One region of the Salinivibrio sp. PR5 genome, then DNA from elsewhere that is predicted to be linked to it. Evidence: predicted binding sites of a transcription regulator. Region 1 holds the regulator's gene; the other holds the start of a gene.

Region 1 (4,258 bases):
CCCACTTTGCCAGTAGTGGGAAGACACCCAGTAAGGCGAGAGAGCCAAGCACCGACGGAGACACCACATCGCCGAGTGCGTCGATTTGGGCCAGTTGGGTCCCTGCATTCACGTATACCGCGGTGCCTGGCAGCATCCCTAACTGGCTAACCCAATAGAAGGTGCGGGTTTTGAACGAGGTTAGTCCCATCACCAAGTTAATCAGGAAAAACGGGAAAATCGGGATCAGGCGGAGGGTCAATAGATACAAGCGACCGTCTTTCTCTATGCCGCGATTAATGGTATCGAGCTTATTGCCAAATTTGGCTTGGACCCAGTCGCGTAAGATAAAGCGACTCACCAAGAAGGCGAGGGTGGCGCCAATTGAGCTGGCAAAGGAGACCAACACCAATGCCCACCAAAAGCCAAAGAGTGCTGCGCCCAATAAACTCGCTACTGCCGCACCCGGTAAGGACAGGGCGGTCATCACCACATAGCCGACAAAAAACACCAGGCTTGCGATGGTCGCGTTTTCGATAATGTAATCATTCAATGCCACTTGTTGTGCTTTGGCGTTTTCAAGCGTGAGCCACTGGCTGAGATCTAAACTGAACCAAAGTGTTACAAGCGCCACCACCACTAAACCAAGCAATATCTTTTTTACTGGCATACTGTGTCTCGTCCGATAGTAAATGGGTCCCAGTTATTACTTTAGGTACTGTAGCTGAATTAACTGGCTGATTTGTCGGTTACATTGAGGAACTGTGTCCTTAATCGTACCTTTAACCAGACCCGACCGATCGCAAGAAACTTTCGCTATTAGTCAGAAATTAGTTTGAATGATGATTTATTGAGCGTTTAGTGCGTTCAGAAAAAGCGACACCGCCATAAAGGCGGTGTTGGACGCGAACATTGCTCACAAAAAAGGTAGAGAGGTATGGGGGTTGTGAGGAATTAATTTTCTAAATGTTGTAATAATTCTTGGCGACGTTGAGGGGGAACCACAGACCAATGCTTGCCAGTAATCGCACCTTCTAGTGACCACAGTAACTCCAAGCTTAGCTCTTTTTCATGCGCAGAAAGAAGGGCTTTGTAGGCATTGACGGCACCTTGCTGCTGTAAACGTTCAGGTGTGTCAATACCGGCTTTTTTCAGCATACGCTCGGTCGCAAGCCGTAAATTAGGCAAGTCTTTTAAACGAGATGGCGTGGCTTGTTTTTTCAAAGTACGATCGCGTGTCGCGACATCCAGCGCTTCTTTGGCTTCAGTGAGCAGTTTATCTTGGTCATCCCACCAGTATTCAGGAATCGCAAAATATTTCGTCACAACGGGAAAGCCCCGCTTTTTATACACGTAGGGTGATAAGCCTTGTTTTTTTAATAGTGCTTCGTTTTCTTTTCCAGCACGTAAATGGAGAGTGTTGTTAACGACAAGTGCGAACATGGTGTCTTCACAAAAGATACCAAACCCACCAAACATTGAACGGGACTTTATACTGCCAAATTTGGCAAATAACTTCATTGCGTTCTTTAAAGCTGGTTTATCCATTTGATTAAAATCTCGATGAATTACTAATGCCTAAAAAAGACGTCATAATGTAACAAGGCAAGATCGCAGAATTGTCAACGAGCCATCAAATTTGTCAGCTTTGATATGTTGGCAACCCCGCTACCGTTGATATTTTGACATCATGTCAAATTACCGTTAGGCCGGAGGCTTTGCGTCCCATGCTTTCGCCATGGTTTGCCTTGTTCAATCGCTATTAAGCATATAATAATTAGACACCGATGTCGTCCTCTCCCATTACGCAAAGTGTGATCTTGGTTCAGGGTGGGTGTAATTGATGAGCTAGAGTAAAAGCACTACTAGACGAGTGGTCGCGTAAAAAAGCACCGCCAAGGCATTGACGGTGCTCTTCATAAAAATTTCATTAAAACATTAAGATAGTGTTTTAACTGACTGTCGACTCACTAGTGCAGGTTGCATTTCGAACACTTGCTGTTGAGTCTCGTTGTTGGCAATTCGCGCGAGCAAGAGCTTGACGGCCGTTTTGCCTAGACGGCGTTTGGGCTGGTGAATAGTTGTCAATGGTGGCGAGAAATACTCGGTGAGATCAATATTATCGTAACCAATCACCGATATATCATCTGGCACTTTCAAGCCGTGCTCGTTAAATGTACTAATGGCCGCTAATGCCATAATGTCATTAAAACAAAACACAGCGGTCGGGCGGTCTGACATTGTCGCTAATTGCTTCGCGGCAATTTGCGCTTGATCGGCTTCAAAATCTGCCTCAATCAACCAATTTTCATTTACTGGAATGTTGGCTTCTTTCAACGCGCGGAAATAACCGTTTAAACGATGCTTACAGGTATTTTTATCCATTTGGCCAGAAATGCAGCCAATCCTAGTATGACCATTATCAATAAAGTGTTTGGTAGCAAGGTAACCGCCCAATTCAGCGTTATCTTCTATACGGTCTGTATCGATATGATGACTGCCCCAATCCATCACGACCATAGGCAGATCGCGTTTTTTTTCTAATAACAGCATCAAATCTTCGTTGAGGTCAGAGCACACCACAATGAGTCCGTCGACGCGTTTTTCAGACAACATACGCAGGTAGTCGCGTTGCTTTTCAAGGTTACCCTCGGTATTGCAGAGAATCAGCGTGTAGCCTTGCTTATAGCAATAGTCTTCCACACCGTGAACCAGTTCGGCGAAAAAGGGGTTGGTGGATTTAGTCACCAACATACCCAGTGTACGTGTTGTATTACACTTCAAGCTTCGCGCCACAGCACTTGGGGCGTAGTTCAATTCTTCAACCGCTTGCCATACTTTCTCAGTCGTCTTCTCCGCGACAAAGCGGGTTTTGTTTATCACGTGCGACACCGTCGTGGTCGATACACCGGCGAGACGCGCGACATCTTTAATCGTTGCCATCTTGATTCTTCTTTGTAGTAATGCGTAGGGATCGTTACTCGCGACCTTACAGAAAAACGCCGCTGTTTCTCAGCGGCGATGTCTTTCACAATCCCGGCACATCAGACGGTTGCGAAGGTAACGAATCCGATTTCATCCATTCTCATAGCTAATCGGTTGCGCTCTCAGTTTACTTAGGTTGGCGCACACTCGCAATTGGTCTGATCAGCGAAAACGGACCAACAGGCGGTTTTGTGAGCCAGCTATGATGTATTTGTCAATTAAGACACGATCAGTGGGCAGTTATGCTCTGGGTGCGTCAATACGGTCAGAGGGTATTGGTAGATATCTGCCACTCTATCACTACTAAAACACTGCCACGGATCGCCGGATAGGACGATTCGACCTGCTTTCAGAAAATGCAGTTGATCGGCGTATTGCGCCGCCAAATTCAGGTCGTGCAACACTACGAGTACTGTCATTCCTTGGTCAGCGAGTGCTCGACAGCGCTTTAGGGTGTAATGTTGATGGGTAATATCTAAGGCCGAAGTGGGTTCATCCAGCATCAGAATCGCTTGATCCGGTGCGGTTTGTGCCAGCTGTAATGACACGCGCGCCATGTGTACGCGTTGTTTTTCACCGCCAGACAAAATCGGATACGGTCGATGAGCAAGATGGCTAATATCCCATGCCGTTAGTTGCTCGTTGGCAAGGGCCGCGATCTTTTCTCGGTTTGCCTTTAGTGGTGTCGCCCCCATCTCGACCACTTCTTGTGCGGAGAATGCAAACGTGAGCCCGCTATGTTGGGGAAGGAAGGCAACTCGTCGGGCAAATTCTTCGCCTTGCCACTGGCTTTTTGGCTGTTGCCAAAACTGCACACTGCCATGTTGATGTTTGTCGCTAATCAATTGCTTTAACAGTGTACTTTTCCCCGCACCATTCGGCCCGAGTAAAACGTGTAACTGGCCGGCAGTAAAGGCGAGATCAATCTCGCTTAGCAGTTGACGGCCGTTAAGCGCATAGCTGAGCTTGGAGATTTGAAGGGCAGAATCTGTCATTCGTGAACCACTGCTTTTCGTTGTTGAATAAGAAGCCATAGAAAGAAAGGAGCCCCCATTAGGGCGGTAATAATGCCAACCGGCAATTCGGCGGGTGCGACAATGACACGGGCAACAATGTCGGCCAAGGTCAGTAACAGGGCACCAAGAATGGCTGATAAGGGCACCAGTGTGCGATGATCCGGGCCGGCAATTAAACGTCCAATGTGTGGGATCACTAGACCCACAAAGCCGATAAGACCGGCAGCACTTACCGCAATGCCCATTCCCGCCGCGGTCACAACAATGAGTAGGCGTTT
Region 2 (4,258 bases), on a different contig from region 1:
TATCACTAAGTGAAGTCGGACTGAACAGCTTCAGTGTGGATATCCAAAGAATTGCATAAAAAATAGTGCGGAAGCCGCGTTATAATGCGGCTTGCGCCTTGCTGCGTTGTGTTAACATCCGTATACTCATGTCGCTGTGTTGCTATGATTAAATGGCGTAGTGCGAAAGCCGATTTCAAGGACAGAACGACATGAAGCATTGGTATCTGCTCTACTGTAAACGCGCTGAACAACAACGCGCAGAGCAAAACTTAAAACGCCAAGGCGTAGACTGTTATTACCCCATCGTCACGGTTGAAAAACTTCGCCGTGGTAAATGCCAGCAAGTTGAAGAGCCCCTTTTCCCTAATTATGTCTTTGCTCACTTCGATCCTGAAGAAGTGCAATATACCTCTGTACGCTCAACGCGGGGCGTGGTCGATTTTGTTCGCCAAGGCGCCCATCCTATTCAAGTTGACCAATCGCTGATCCAGCAGCTTATGATCATGGAAGATAGCGACGAGCAGCGTGAAAAGCTTAATGATGGCTTTAAACCCGGCCAAGCGGTCACTATCCAAGCGGGGCAATTTGAGGGGGCGGAAGCGATTTTTAAGGAAAAAGACGGCGAGATGCGCTCTATTTTGTTGATCAAAATTCTTAATAAGCAGACTGAACTTCGCGTCGACAATCGATATGTGAGTGCTGGTTGAATCACAGAGCACGGCGAGTGACTGGCGTCAGGAGATTTAGGCCTCCTATATCTATGATGTCGGCTGCTCAATGCTATATATACATGCAGATGGCCTGACTGCTATTCCATACTGTTGATGTATTTCCTGGCATAGCAATTGTCTCGAAGCGTCAGAGCCGGAACCGGCGCTGTTGATGTAAAAAAGCCGGCGGTCAGCCGGCTTCTTCTCATCATGACACGATTAGGCGTCGTGGTATTGCTCGCAGGCCATCAAGGTATTCTCAATCAGTGTCGCCACCGTCATTGGGCCAACACCGCCGGGAACAGGCGTGATATGGCTTGCCTTTTCGTATGCCACGTCATAGTCAATATCACCGATTAGCTGGCCGTTATCCATGCGATTAATCCCCACATCAATCACAATCGCACCGGGCTTAATCCACTCGCCGGGAATAAATTTAGGTTTACCGACGGCGACCACTAACACATCGGCTTGACGTACATGCGCTTCGAGATCTTGGGTAAAACGATGGCAAGTGGTTGTGGTACATCCGGCGAGGAGCAACTCTAGTGTCATCGGACGGCCGACAATGTTTGAGGCACCGACCACAACGGCATGTTTGCCACGCAAAGGTACGTTGTAGCGGTCAAGTAAGGTGATGATCCCTTTTGGAGTGCAGGAACGCAGGGTTGGCATACGTTGGCACAAACGGCCCACATTGTAAGGATGGAAGCCGTCGACGTCTTTGTCGGGACGGATACGTTCAAGGACAGAGGTAGCATCAATGCCCGCAGGTAAAGGCAGTTGCACCAAGATACCATCGATGGTGTCGTCATCATTGAGTGTATCGATCAGCGTCAGTAATTCATGCTGAGAGCAGGTTGACGGCAAATCGTAAGAGCGAGAGACAAAGCCCACTTCATCACAGACGCGACGCTTACTGCCCACATAGACCTGTGACGCTGGATCGTCACCCACTAAAATCACGGCAAGCCCGGGCGCACGGCGTCCCGCTTCTTTACGGGCAGCAACACGTGCTGCGACTTCTCGACGCACCGTTTGCGCGATCAGTTTTCCATCAATGATTTGTGCGGCCATAAGTATCCTTTGGCTAAGAGAGCAAAAAACGGGTCGATATTGTGACAAACTTTGGGCGTAAAAGCTATTGCGCAAACGTTTGCTTTTGGTGGTTTGGTGGCAGAGAAACCGTCAAAGTCATTGTGAATCAAAGGTGTTGTGCCAGATATCGCCTTATATTGGTTGGAGGAGCTCCACACAAAAGGGCTTTTATGCCGCGCGAACTGGCGTGCTTTTGAGCAACTGATTAGACATTTCGGTGAAAACCGTTGACGACGCCTGACCTCGCTTTATAATCCCCGCTGCATATCTATTTTGCGCCCTTAGCTCAGTTGGATAGAGCAACGGCCTTCTAAGCCGTGGGTCACAGGTTCGAATCCTGTAGGGCGTGCCATTTCTCTTGTTCTCGCTAGTGAAAATACTCTCCCATTTCTGCTCAAAAGCTAACCAAACAGTGCAAAAACACAAAAAGATGTGATCTTGCCCGGTTGAATTGTGAGATATCACCCCAATTTCGATATTGAAACGCCATCGGTCGCCCCTTGTCTCGACTCAGTTGACGGGTGCCGCTATAATAGCGCGTCTTAATTTTCAGTCTCGGATGAGATAGCTCGATACGCCAATTGCGTGTATCCGGATTCGCAGGGGCTATGACGGATTCATAGCTCGGATGATGACACCAGTAAAAACTGGTCAACATCACTCAGTACCCCTGAGTAAATTTGAGGTTAATTTTATAATGCAAGTTACCGTTGAAACCACCGAAGGCCTAAAGCGCCAAATGACCATCACTGTGCCTGCTGCAAACATTGAAGACGCAGTCACGAAAGAGCTACGCAACATTGCTAAAAATCGTCGTTTTGATGGTTTCCGTAAAGGTAAAGTACCTTTGAAAATGGTTTCTCGCATGTATGGCGATGCAGTACGCCAAGACGTGCTGGGCGAGGTAATGCAGCGTCATTTCATCGAAGCCATCATCCAAGAGAAAACTAATCCAGCAGGCGCGCCAACCTTTACACCGGTAGAGAATGAAGCGGGTAAAGATCTGGTATTCAAAGCTGAATTTGAAGTGTACCCAGAAGTTGAACTGCAAGGTTTGGAAGCGATCGAAGTTGAAAAACCGCACGCAGAAGTACAAGACAGCGACGTTGAAGAAATGCTGACTACCCTGCGTAAGCAGCAAGCGAACTGGGTTGAAGCTGACGGTGAAGTAAAAGAAGATAGCCGTGTAACGCTAGACTTCACAGGTACCATTGACGGCGAAGAATTCGAAGGCGGTAAAGCGGAAGGCTTCCAGCTAGTCATGGGCCAAGGCCGCATGATCCCTGGTTTCGAAGATGGCTTGGTTGGCAAAAAAGCGGGTGAAGAATTCACTATCGACGTCAACTTCCCAGAAGACTACCACGCTGAGAACCTAAAAGGTAAAGCGGCGCAGTTCGCGATCAAACTTCACACTGTTGAAGCGCAAGAATTGCCAGAGCTAACTGAAGAGTTCGTTCAGCGCTTCGGTATTGCGGATGGCAGCGTTGAAGGCCTAAAAGCCGAAGTCCGTAAGAACATGGAACGCGAGCTGAAGCAAGCGATCAAAAACAAGATCAAAGAGCAAGTCCTTGACGGCTTGGTTGAGCAAAACCAAATCGACGTACCGTCTGCCTTGATCGATCAAGAAATCAATGTTCTGCGTCAGCAAGCGGCTCAACGCTTTGGTGGCAACATGGACAGCGCATCACAACTGCCACGTGAGCTGTTTGAAGAACAAGCCAAACGTCGTGTTAGCGTTGGCCTGCTGCTGGGTGAAGTGATCAAAGCAGAAGAGCTAGAAGCAGACGACGAGCGAGTTAAAGCTCTGATCGAAGAAATGGCTTCTGCATACGAAGATCCAGCAGAAGTGGTTGCTTACTACGAAAAAGATCAGAAGCTGATGGAAAACATGCGTAATGTCGCGCTTGAAGAGCAAGCGATCGACGCGCTGTTGGGTAAAGCGAAGGTTTCTGAAGCCAACGTTGGCTTTAGCGATCTGATGAACGCAGCACCACAAGCGTAAAAACGCAATAAAAAACGTGGGTGTTGTCATTGACACCCCGTTCATGTATCTGCATAAAATGGCCCTAATGACTTGTCATTTGGGCCATTTTTTCCGTCTAAGGTTCTATTCGACTGTCCGCCAATCATGCGATAGCGAAGGTAACTTTTGCTTAGAAAAGTGTCGATGAATCATCCAGCTGCGATCAACGACATAACATTTTAGTGACCTGTTACAGCGTTTTATGCTAAACCTTGGTTAAGGCGAGAGTTAACGAATTCGATTAGGGATATTACGCTATGAGCAATCAAGATAAACACGCAATGCCCCCCATCATGGATGCTTTGGTTCCCATGGTGGTTGAACAAACATCGCGAGGAGAGCGTTCCTACGATATCTACTCCCGCCTGTTGAAAGAACGCATCATTTTTCTAACTGGCCAAGTAGAAGATCAAATGGCCAACCTGATTGTGGCCCAGATGTTGTT

The links. Region 1 encodes PurR, which represses purine synthesis genes. Its sites were predicted from a motif close to TNANGNAAACGTTTNCNTNA; they were not measured.
Region 2: folD (bifunctional methylenetetrahydrofolate dehydrogenase/methenyltetrahydrofolate cyclohydrolase FolD) is a predicted target of PurR. The motif match lies at 1,837-1,856, and genes of this name have one in related genera.

The regions. Positions count from the first base shown of each region.
Region 1 is NZ_MUFK01000029.1:10,525-14,782, forward strand. It holds gene lpdA (dihydrolipoyl dehydrogenase) at 1-649, opposite strand, end outside; gene BZG82_RS11025 (TfoX/Sxy family DNA transformation protein) at 934-1,527, opposite strand; cyclic di-GMP riboswitch class I at 1,635-1,737, opposite strand; gene purR (HTH-type transcriptional repressor PurR) at 1,918-2,922, opposite strand; gene BZG82_RS11035 (heme ABC transporter ATP-binding protein) at 3,183-3,959, opposite strand; gene BZG82_RS11040 (FecCD family ABC transporter permease) at 3,956-4,258, opposite strand, start outside.
Region 2 is NZ_MUFK01000002.1:91,420-95,677, reverse strand. It holds gene BZG82_RS01890 (response regulator) at 1-59, shown strand, start outside; gene rfaH (transcription/translation regulatory transformer protein RfaH) at 192-689, shown strand; gene folD (bifunctional methylenetetrahydrofolate dehydrogenase/methenyltetrahydrofolate cyclohydrolase FolD) at 912-1,769, opposite strand; tRNA gene BZG82_RS01875 (tRNA-Arg) at 2,066-2,142, shown strand; gene tig (trigger factor) at 2,488-3,792, shown strand; gene clpP (ATP-dependent Clp endopeptidase proteolytic subunit ClpP) at 4,071-4,258, shown strand, end outside.